DNA from 3 places in the Desulfovibrio sp. 7SRBS1 genome. Region 3 is predicted to be linked to each of the others. Evidence: predicted binding sites of a transcription regulator. Region 3 holds the regulator's gene; each other region holds the start of a gene.

Region 1 (3,476 bases), 1.9 Mb from region 3:
GTGAAAATCCGCGTGCCCAGGACGAGGAAGTGCGGTTTTTCATGGGCAATTTGCAGCAGGACGTTTTGCAGGTGCTCGAAGCCGTAGATTCGCTGCGGGAGATGCTGGCCGAGATGCTCGACGTGTATATGAGCCGAAGGGATCTGCAACTCAACCGCATAGGCCAGCTGCTTTCCATTGTGGCCACCATTTTCATCCCGCTGACGTTTATAACGGGATATTACGGCATGAACTTCGGGAACATGCCGCTGATCCACTGGAAATACGGGTACGCCACGGTGGTGGCGTTCATGGTCTGTCTTGGCCTGGCCCTGTTTTTATATTTTCGGCGCAAGGGCTGGTTCAATATCGACGATGATGAGTAACGGGCAAAGGCCTTGAATTCGTAAGATGATGTGCGGGGGAGCTTCGGCTGGCCCTGCGTTTTTTTCAAAGAGCGGAAACGAAAGGCCGGGCAACGGGTGGAACATATGCACCTGTCGTCCGGCCTTGTTTTTTAGCTGCGCCATTTTTGGCGTCCGCTTTTGTCTCCCAATTTTACCTTGCGTGAATTTGCCACGTTTTCCGGGGCATAGGGTTCGAAAAGACCGGGGTCGCGCTGCATGCCGTGCAGATGAATGCCGGTTTCGCAGGCAAAAATGTCGGAGCCGATAACTGGTTTGTTGCGCGGCAGGGGCAGGTCTGCCAGCCGGGCGGCGCGGGCGCACAGGTCGGGCAAAAGCCGGGTTTCGTAGTCGCGGTCCTTGGACTGCAGGCTGAGATAGGCGGCCAGTTCTTCCGTGGCGGCAAGGCCGGAACGTTCGCCCATGCCCAACAGGCTGGCGTCGGCCCAGTCGGCACCGGCCTGGAGCGCGGTAACGGCGTTGGCAGTGCCCATGCCGAAGTCGTTGTGGCAGTGCACGGCGATATCCACATCGAGCTGGGAGCGAAAGCCCGAGACAACCTGAAAAATGGTCAGGGGCGTGTAGACACCCACCGTATCTGAAATGCGTACCCGGAATGCCCCGGCGGCCTGAGCCGCCATGGCAAGTTCGATAAGCCAGTCGGTATCGGCGCGGGAAGCGTCTTCCAGCCCCACGGAAACATCCATGCCGTGCATGCGGGCCAGCCGGACCGTTGCGCGCATGTGTTCCAGCAGTTCGGGGCGGGACATGGACAGCCGTTTGTTCCTGTGTGCGTCCGATCCGGGAACGCCCAGGTTGATGCGGGTGACATGGTGGTCTGCGGCCAGGAGTACATCCTTGGTGTGGCAGCGGCTCCAGACCGACACCCATGAATTGTTCAGGAGAGGGCCGGACCAGTCGAGAAATTCTCCAAGCCCTGCCAGTCCAATCCATCCTGCTTCTATTTCTTCCACTCCCAGATCGGCCAGCCCAAGGGCCAGGTCCCTGCGCTCCTTGGCCGTCATGCGCACTCCGAACATCTGCAGGCCTTCTCTCAGGGTCGTGTCGAGTATCATAAATACATCTCCGTATTCGTGTTGCCGTACCCTGGTGATGAGGCAATTCCGATGCCAATCCAGTGTGGTTTTATAACCTGCTGTTTTTATAGCCCTTATAAGGATTGTACCCTTTTCGTGGCAGAGCCGCCCCAAGTGTAGAATCTACACTTTCGTATGTAGATTGTTGTTTCACACGACAAAATCGGATTTGATTTTTTCTTCCAGTATTTTTTGTCTAGTTTAGTAATTTCAGTGTGTTGAGTCGATATTTCCGGAATGGCACGGCCATTGCGTAAGGGGGAGCAGGTGTGAATGAAAACAATGTACGGAGGACTCCCCATGAGAAAAGTAGCCATTTACGGAAAGGGCGGTATCGGCAAGTCCACCACCACCCAGAATACTGTTGCTGGTTTGGCAGAAATGGGCCGCAAGGTCATGGTTGTAGGTTGTGACCCCAAAGCCGACTCCACCCGTCTGCTGCTGGGCGGCCTGGCGCAGAAGTCCGTGCTCGATACCCTTCGTGAAGAAGGTGAAGACGTCGAGCTCGAGGATATCCGCAAGCCCGGTTACGGCGATACCTGGTGTGTCGAATCCGGCGGCCCGGAACCCGGTGTCGGCTGTGCAGGCCGGGGCATCATCACCTCCATCAACATGTTGGAGTCCCTTGGTGCCTACGAGGAGAGCGAAGGGCTGGATTACGCTTTTTACGATGTTTTGGGCGACGTTGTCTGCGGTGGCTTCGCAATGCCCATCCGTGACGGCAAGGCCGAGGAAATCTACATTGTCTGTTCCGGCGAAATGATGGCCATGTATGCGGCCAACAACATCTGCAAAGGCATTATGAAATACGCCCAGTCCGGCAGCGTGCGCCTGGGCGGCCTTATCTGCAACTCCCGTAACGTGGACAACGAAAGAGAGATGATCGAGGAGCTGGCCCGCAAGATAGGCACCCAGATGATTTACTTCGTCCCCCGCGACAACGACGTGCAGCGTGCGGAAATCAACAGGAAAACCGTCATCGAATGGAACGGCGAAGTACCGCAGGCTGACGTGTACCGCGGACTGGCCAAAGCCATCGATGAAAACAAAATGTTCGTCGTCCCCACTCCCCTGGAAATTGAGGATTTGGAGCAGCTGCTGCTCGATTACGGTCTGTTGCAAGCCTAACCCATCGAAGTTCAAGGAGACTTTTTATGCCTATGATCATGATTCGGGCCATCGTACGCCCGGAAAAAGCCGACGATGTCCTTGCAGCCCTCATGGACGCGGGTTTCCCCGCCGTGACCAAATATTCGGTTGCCGGCCGCGGAAAGCAGCGGGGCATCAAAATCGGCGAAGTGACCTACGACGAGATTCCCAAAACCATGCTCATGAGCGTTGTTCCCGCAGCCGACAAGGACTTCGTTATCGACACTGTGATGAAGTCCGCCCGCTCCGGAACCAAAGGCGCGTTCGGCGACGGCAAGATCTTTGTTTCCGATGTTGACGACGTCTACACCATTTCCTCCGGGGTCAAGGAAGCCTCGGACGCAGAGGAAGGCACGGCATGAAGGAAATCATCACTGTTGTCCGCATGAACATGATGAACAAGACCAAGCTTGCCCTTACCGAAGCCGGAGTTGACGCGTTTTTCGCCAACGAGGCCCAGGGACGCGGCAAGGGGTTTGCCAATAGAAAACTGCTTGAAGGTGCGGAACAGGGCTACGAGGAAGCTGCTGAGCTTCTGGGCGGCAAGGGGAAGCTGTATTCCAAACGCATGCTCACCATTGTTGTTCCCGACGACGAGGTGGACACCATCGTCAGCACCATCATCGAGGCCAACCAGACCGGCAAGCCCGGCGACGGAAAAATATGGGTTCTCCCCGTGACCGACGCGGTCCGGGTGCGTACCGGCGAAGTCGGTACCAAGTCCATCAGCTGAGAATGAGAGCATTTTAAGGAGTATCACATGGCGACCAAGAAAAAGCTGGTGCAGTGGGACCCTGCCGACATCAAGGAGGAGATGCTCAAGAAGTATCCTCCCAAGGTGGCAAGA
Region 2 (3,476 bases), 3.2 Mb from region 3:
TGCCGAGCTTGCTATACGGTGCGCATTGGATCAAACACGGGCTCAAGCCCGCATTGCACACCTCTTTTTACCGGAGATTTCATGAGAAAGAGCATAGCAGCGTAATCCGTCCGCTGCCGTAGCAACACGGATACACGTTGCCTTACATACGCCGCAGCGGGCGGAGACTTCCTGTTGACCATGAGTCCGGGCGATTGGGCGATTGCCCGTTCGTATACCTTACTACCAACAGGAGCCGTCCAATGACGCGCATAGACTACAGCAAATCGACAAAATACACCGACCTGGATGCCATATATATGGAATGCAGCGGCCCAGGCGGGCTGCGACTGAGCGACTTCATGGCCCAGAAAATGGGCATGGGGCCGAAAGCCCGATTGCCGAAAGCCCGACTGCTCGACGTGGGCTGCAACCGGGGCGTCCAGAGCTGCTTTCTGGCAAAGGAATACGGGCTTTCCGTCTTTGCCATAGACCCATGGGACGACCGCATGCAGGGCGACCCCATGGTGGAACACGTACGCCGCAACGCGCAGGCATGGGGCGTTGCAAGCTCTGTGCTGGCGCAAAAGATCGGCGTGCCCGATACCAACTTCGCCTCCGAATCCTTCGACTTCGCCCTTTCCACCACTGCGCTGGAAATGGTGCGCGGGATGCAGGGCGAAGCCGGCTACCTGGCCTGCCTCGAAGAAATTCGCCGGGTACTCAGGCCCGGCGGCGTGTTCGGACTGGGCGAGCCCATGCACCTGGACGTGCCCCTGCCCGCAGACCTGGAACCGTATGTTTCGCAGGAAGAATTCCCATGGAAGGAATGCTTCCGCGACATCCACGCAACCGTTGCGGACGTGGAACGCGCGGGCTTCAGAGTCATCGAAAGCGGGTACGCGCCCGACGCCCAAGATTGGTGGATGGAATTCGCGCTGCACGACCCGTTCTGCAAAAAAGACCCACAAGGCGACCCCAAAACCCTGGCCGTGGATAATGGCCGCTGGACCAGCTTCGGGTACGTGATTGCCGTAAAACCCGAGTAACGCACACACAAGGCGGCAGGCATTGCGCTTGCCGCCTTTATTTATATCCAAAGCTCTCCGCTTCTTCGGCCTTGTCTCTTCTATCTTCTCTTCTTTCTGCTATTCTACCCATCCCCAGCACCATTCTTGTGAGAACGGTGCGAGAGCAAGGCGCCAGCGAAATTCAGAGCCGACGCGTATTTCCTGATACGCGAGGTTTTGAATTTCGTGCAGCAACGCCGCTATCGTGCTGTTCTCACGGGAATGGATGTGCGCTGGTGCACATGTGGCACCACTGCAACACCCTCAAAAATCCAAGCAAACCAAAGCCCACCCCAAAAAGCGTTGCACCAGCGCAACATAGTTGAAAAAAATCCGCTTCTGTCCTTTTTTTCACAAATGCGACATTTCTTCAATAAAACAAACTGGTTACACTTTTGGCACCAGCCTTGCTAAGTGGGAGACATCAGAGCGAACGGGTTTATCACTCAAACAATTTTTGCTGCAGCTCTTTAAGTCTGCAGCCCACTCAATTTATCAGGAGAAAGCACCATGACTGGTTGTTGCTCACTTTCCCCCCAGGAAGATCGCATTCTGAACAAACTGGATACCCGCAAGGGCCGCGAACGCGTATACGGCATCATGGATACGTTCCACATGACCGTCCCGCACATCGACATCCAACGCGCCCAGTATTTCACGGAATCCATGAAGACGACCGAAGGCCAGCCTCTGGTTCTGCGCTGGGCCAAGGCGCTCAAGAACGTTGCTGAAAAAATCGACGTGTACATCACGCCCAATTCCCTTCTTGCCGGACGTGCAGGGCAGCCCGGCCGTTATGGCATCCTGTATCCGGAAATCGACGGTGACTTCTATAAAGTGGTTATGAAGGACCTGCACAAGCGCGAAAAAAGCCCCTTCATCATCTCCAAGGAAGACACCGACCTGCTGCTGAGCGAAATTGCTCCCTTCTGGGAAGGCAAGACCTACCACGAGCACCTGAACCACGCCCTGCCCGAAGAGCTGCGCACCGTCACCTACGACGACAACGAAGGTCTGAAGTCCAAGTTCGTGGTCAGCGAAACATCTTCCTACCGTTCCGCCCTGCAGTGGGTGCACGACTATGAAAAGGTCATCAAGCGCGGCTTCCTGGACATCCAGGCCGAAGCACAGGCCAAGCTGGACGAACTCGACCCCATGAGCCCCACGCAGAACTGGGACAAGCGCCCCTTCTACCAGGCCATGGTCATCGTCTGCGACGCCATTATGATTTGGGCAAAGCGCCACGCCACACTGGCACGGGAACTTGCCGCCGCCGAAAAGGACGAAAAGCGCAAGGCCGAGCTGCTGGAAATGGCTGAAATCTGCGAACGTGTACCTGCCGAGCCCGCCCGCAACTTCCGCGAAGCCCTGCAGTGCCAGTGGTTTGTACAGATGTTCTCGCGCATGGAGCAGAAGGCTTCGGCCATCATCTCCAACGGCCGCATGGACCAGTACCTGTACCCCTTCTACAAGAAAGACATTGAAGAAGGAAAACTGACCGAAGAACAGGCTACCGAACTGCTGGAAATCATGTGGGTTGAAATGGCCCAGTTCATCGACCTGTACATCAACCCCACAGGCAACGAATTCCAGGAAGGATACGCCCACTGGGAAGCCGTAACCATCGGCGGCCAGACTCCCGACGGACAGGACGCCACCAACGAGCTGTCCTACCTGTTCCTGAAGTCCAAGCGGGATTTCCCCCTGAACTACCCCGACCTGGCAACCCGTATCCATTCCCGTACTCCGGAGCGTTTTCTCCACGAGATCGCGCTGACCATCAAGGACGGTTCCGGCTTTCCCAAGCTGATCAACGACGAAGAAATCGTGCCCCTGTACACGGCCAAGGGCGCTCCCTTCAAGGAAGCCCTGGACTACGCCGTTTCCGGCTGCACAGAAGCCCGCATGCCCAACCGCGACACCTACACATCCGGCTGCGTGTACATCAACTTTGCCACTGCCATGGAAATGACCATGTACAATGGCCGCATGCTGCACTACGGCGACGAGCTCATCGGCCTGGAAACCGGCGACCCCACCTCTTTCAAGACCTGGGACGAATTCTACGAAGCCTACAAGAAGCAGCACATGAACCTGCTGTCCAAGGCCTTCCTGCAGCAGTACGTGGTCGATTGCCTGCGTCCCGAACACTTTGCCTCGCCCATGGCTTCCGTGCTGCACGACCTGTGCATGAAGGAAGGCAAGGACCTGCAGAGCCCCAAGATCGAAGGCGGCGTGGACTACTCCTACTTCGAATTCCTGGGCTATGGCACGGTTACGGACAGCCTGTCCGCCATCAAGAAGCTGGTGTTTGAAGACAAGAAGCTGACCATGGCCGAAGTTGTGGAAGCCATGAAGACGGACTTTGAAGGACATGAAGACGTCCGCGAAATGCTCCGCAACGCTCCGGCCTACGGCAACAACGAC
Region 3 (3,476 bases):
CCAGCACATACTCTGGTTCCAGATACTCACCAAGTTTCATGATCGTGTTACATCCCGGGGTCGATAAGACCAAAATCCCCGTCGTTCCGCTTGTACAAAACGTTTACCCGCTCGTTGGCGGCATTGCGAAACACAAGGAATTCGTAATTGAGCGAATGAAGCTTCATGGCCGCCTCATCGAGGTCCATGGGCTTTACTTCAAACTTGTCCGAATGAACGATGGCCGGCCTCCGGCTCCCATCGTCCGAACCGCCAGTAAGCACAGCCTCCATCCGCCCGACCTTATCGGACATGGCATCACGGCGACTTTGCTTCTTAGCCTTGCTCTTCTTCACCTGGGCGACGACCTTGTCCAGGACCATGTCGGTGGTGGCGTACATGTCTTCGCTTTCCTCGTAAGCGGAAAGATGCAGATTATCTGCAACGACAATGACTTCCGCCATTTGCCTGAACTTCTCCACAGACAAATTGACCTGAACGTCTACGTTTTCCAGATTGTTGAAGTACTTGGCCAGCTTGCCAAACCGGTTGGAGGCGTAGTTCTTCAAGTGGTCAGAGGGCTCGAAGTTCTTGAAATTAAACGCCATGTTCATAGGCTACCTCCTAATTTCGGTTACGCAACTCAGAAATATTGCTTCCGCTTGCTCGACGATGCAATGCCGAGCGCCGTGCGGTATTTGGCAACAGTCCGACGGGCAATGTTGACCTGTAGTTTCTCCTTGAGCATTTCTGCGATCTTCTCGTCAGAGAATGGCTTTTTGGGGTTCTCGTCGTCCACTATTTTTTTAATGAGCGCCTTCACGCTTTCCGAACCTACCTGACTGCCGTCGTCGAGATCCAAAGCGCTGTTGAAAAAGAACTTCAATTCAAAAGTACCGTGCGGCGTGGCCACGTACTTGCTTGTGGTAATGCGGCTGACCGTCGACTCGTGCATGGAGATGTCGTCAGCCACATCCTTGAGGATGAGCGGCTTGAGCCGCGTTACGCCTTCCTCGAAAAAATCCCTCTGAAATTTGAGCAGACTTTCTATTACTTTGTAAAGGGTACGTTGCCGCTGGTACAGGCTCTTCATAAGCCAGACGGCAGACCGCATCTTTTCTTGGAAAAAGTCCTTGTCCGCACCGGCTCCGCCGCTCTTCAGGCTGTCGGAGTAGGAGTCGTTGATCTGCAGCTTGGGCAACCCGTCGTCATTGAGCACGATGACAAAATCATCCTCGTACTTGTACACATAGGCGTCCGGGCTGACGTAAATAGGATCTTCAGATCCAAAACTCGCTCCGGGCATGGGATCAAGGGTCTGGATCGTCTCAAGATAATCATGCAACTCTTCCATGGTCATCTTGAACTTGCGCAACAACGGCTTGTAGCGACGCTTTTCCAGATCTTCCAGGTGGTCGCCGACCAGGGAAAGAAGCACAGGGTCTTGGTATTCTTCAACTTCCAGCTGAATCAAAAGACACTCACGGGGCGTACGTGCGGCAATACCTACCGGATCGAGACGCTGAACGCGGTGAAGAACGCGCTCTACATCTTCAACGTCCGAGTCGGTCTCGCTGGCGATTTCCTCCACGTCGGCCTGCAGATAGCCCAGCCTGTCGAGGTTGCCGATAATATGTTCGCCGATGAGAACTTCATGTTCCGTAAGGTCGGAAAGACGCATCTGCCAGGCGATGTGTCCTTCCAAAGATGGCTTGGAAGAAAGACGAGCCTCGAAACTCATGCCCTCTTCGGGCACTTCGGCATTGCGGGACATGGACTGCTTGGCCGTGCTTGAAAACTCGCCAAGATAGTCTTCCCAATCCGCATCACGCAAAGCGGTTACAGACTCATCAGCCGCCGTAGCCGGTGAAACGTCTTCCGCCTTCGACGTTTGCACGTCGCCCGCATCGTCCGATCCGGAAACTTCGGCGACAACAGGCCCTTCTTCCAGAAAAGGATTTTCCAGAAGTTCCTGCTGCACCGTCTCCATCAATTCGAGGCGGGAAAGCTGAAGAAGTTTGATAGCCTGCTGCAACTGCGGCGTCATCACCAGCTGTTGCGTGAGCTTTAATTGTTGCCTGAGTTCGAGACCCATTATGAAGTACGTTATCTCCAGATAAAAAGCTGTACAGGAACTGGCCAGAGTAAAAAATAAGCACTCCGACAAGCCCCGACAAGACTGATCTTACAGGTTTTTCCCTACCTGTTACTCGTGAATCCAATATGCCATACTCTGCCCCAGTATGCAACAAAAAGGCCAAAATGTTCCCATAAAAGAAAAAAATGCAGCATCCCTGCGGTTGCCAGGTCGTCTCCCCCTTTTCGCTACGAAATCTTCATGCGCCCTTTCCCATTTTCCAATTCTAAAAAAAGCCCGCCACCTCACGATGACGGGCTGTTTTTTACCCGCTTTCAGCTCTAAGAAAAAGGCTCAGGCCTTGTATCCGATGGCCCGCAAAAATCCTTTGCGAGCGGCAATGTCATCCTCGGTTTCGATCCCGGCAGAAGTAAAACCGTCAATTACTCCCATAATCCCCCGCCCCTGATCGGTTTCCGCCACAATGACCTGTACAGGGTTGGCTGTGCAGCAGAACAGGCGGACGACTTCAGGAACGTTCATCAGGGTGTTCTTTATATTGATGGGGAACATGTCGCGCATAAAGATGATGAAGCTGTGCCCGCACGACAGGGTGTACGCATTCTTCCTGGCCAGTTCCACCAGCTCATCGTCCGTGCCCGACCACCGCACCAGGCATTTGTCCGAGGCCTCGCAAAAGGCGATACCGAATTTCGCCCCCGGGACCGTGCCCACGACAGCCTCGTGCAGGTCTTCCACCGTTTTGATAAAATGAGACATTCCCAGAACCAAATTCAGGGACTCGGGATTTTCAATCTGAACGACGGTCATTTCCATGGCGATTCCTCACTACCTATAATTAGGCAGGCAACCTAAATGGCCTGCGGGATATGCAAAGCCATGTTGTACAAGCTGGGCGGAAAAAGTCCAGTGCAGCCTGCCCCCGCAAGTTGAATGCTCCAGGCAAGAACATGATGCAGCAGAGAGTTCGGCCTTCCCCACTTGCGGTCTTCATCAGAAAAAAACCGCAGGAGATGCTCCCTGCGGTTTTTTTCTCAGCTTCATGGGCTGGCCTCAGCATTGCCCCAAAGAGCAATCAGGTGTCGTCCACCATGGCGCGGGGACGGCCGTTTTCCTCCGGCTCCGGGGTCTCGCCCCCCTGAGCCCACTCTTTTTTGTTGATTTTTTTGTATAATTTCGCAGCTTCCGTAAAGTCGGGTTTGCGTTTCAATGCTTCGACCAAGGCATCATTTGCCCTTTCCAGATCGCCCATGAAATAATGGGCCTTGGACTTGTTGAAATAGATATTTTCGTCTTCCGGCGTAATTTTTATGGCCTGCTCGTAGGCGTGCAGGGCTCCCACGTAATCGCCCTCGCGGCGCAACCGCACCCCCAGGGTGTTGAACGGGTTCGGAGCTTC

What was found. Region 3 encodes sigma-54, which starts transcription at its own class of promoters, with help from an activator protein. Its sites were predicted from a motif close to CTGGCACGGNNNNTGCTT; they were not measured.
Region 1: the regulator sigma-54 is predicted to act here: its motif matches at 1,718-1,735, upstream of nifH (nitrogenase iron protein).
Region 2: the regulator sigma-54 is predicted to act here: its motif matches at 1,445-1,462, upstream of hpsG ((2S)-3-sulfopropanediol dehydratase).

The regions. Positions count from the first base shown of each region.
Region 1 covers NZ_JBJKFD010000001.1:2,050,547-2,054,022, reverse strand. Annotated here, with positions in the region: gene corA (magnesium/cobalt transporter CorA) at 1-365, shown strand, start outside; gene ACI0FJ_RS09460 (LeuA family protein) at 497-1,459, opposite strand; gene nifH (nitrogenase iron protein) at 1,781-2,608, shown strand; gene ACI0FJ_RS09450 (P-II family nitrogen regulator) at 2,641-2,991, shown strand; gene ACI0FJ_RS09445 (P-II family nitrogen regulator) at 2,988-3,362, shown strand; gene nifD (nitrogenase molybdenum-iron protein alpha chain) at 3,390-3,476, shown strand, end outside.
Region 2 covers NZ_JBJKFD010000001.1:3,352,922-3,356,397, reverse strand. Annotated here, with positions in the region: gene ACI0FJ_RS15035 (SAM-dependent methyltransferase) at 243-1,028, shown strand; gene hpsG ((2S)-3-sulfopropanediol dehydratase) at 1,560-3,476, shown strand, end outside.
Region 3 covers NZ_JBJKFD010000001.1:161,215-164,690, reverse strand. Annotated here, with positions in the region: gene ACI0FJ_RS00845 (PTS sugar transporter subunit IIA) at 1-40, opposite strand, end outside; gene hpf (ribosome hibernation-promoting factor, HPF/YfiA family) at 48-593, opposite strand; gene rpoN (RNA polymerase factor sigma-54) at 623-2,074, opposite strand; gene ACI0FJ_RS00830 (adenosine-specific kinase) at 2,411-2,893, opposite strand; gene ACI0FJ_RS00825 (tetratricopeptide repeat protein) at 3,153-3,476, opposite strand, start outside.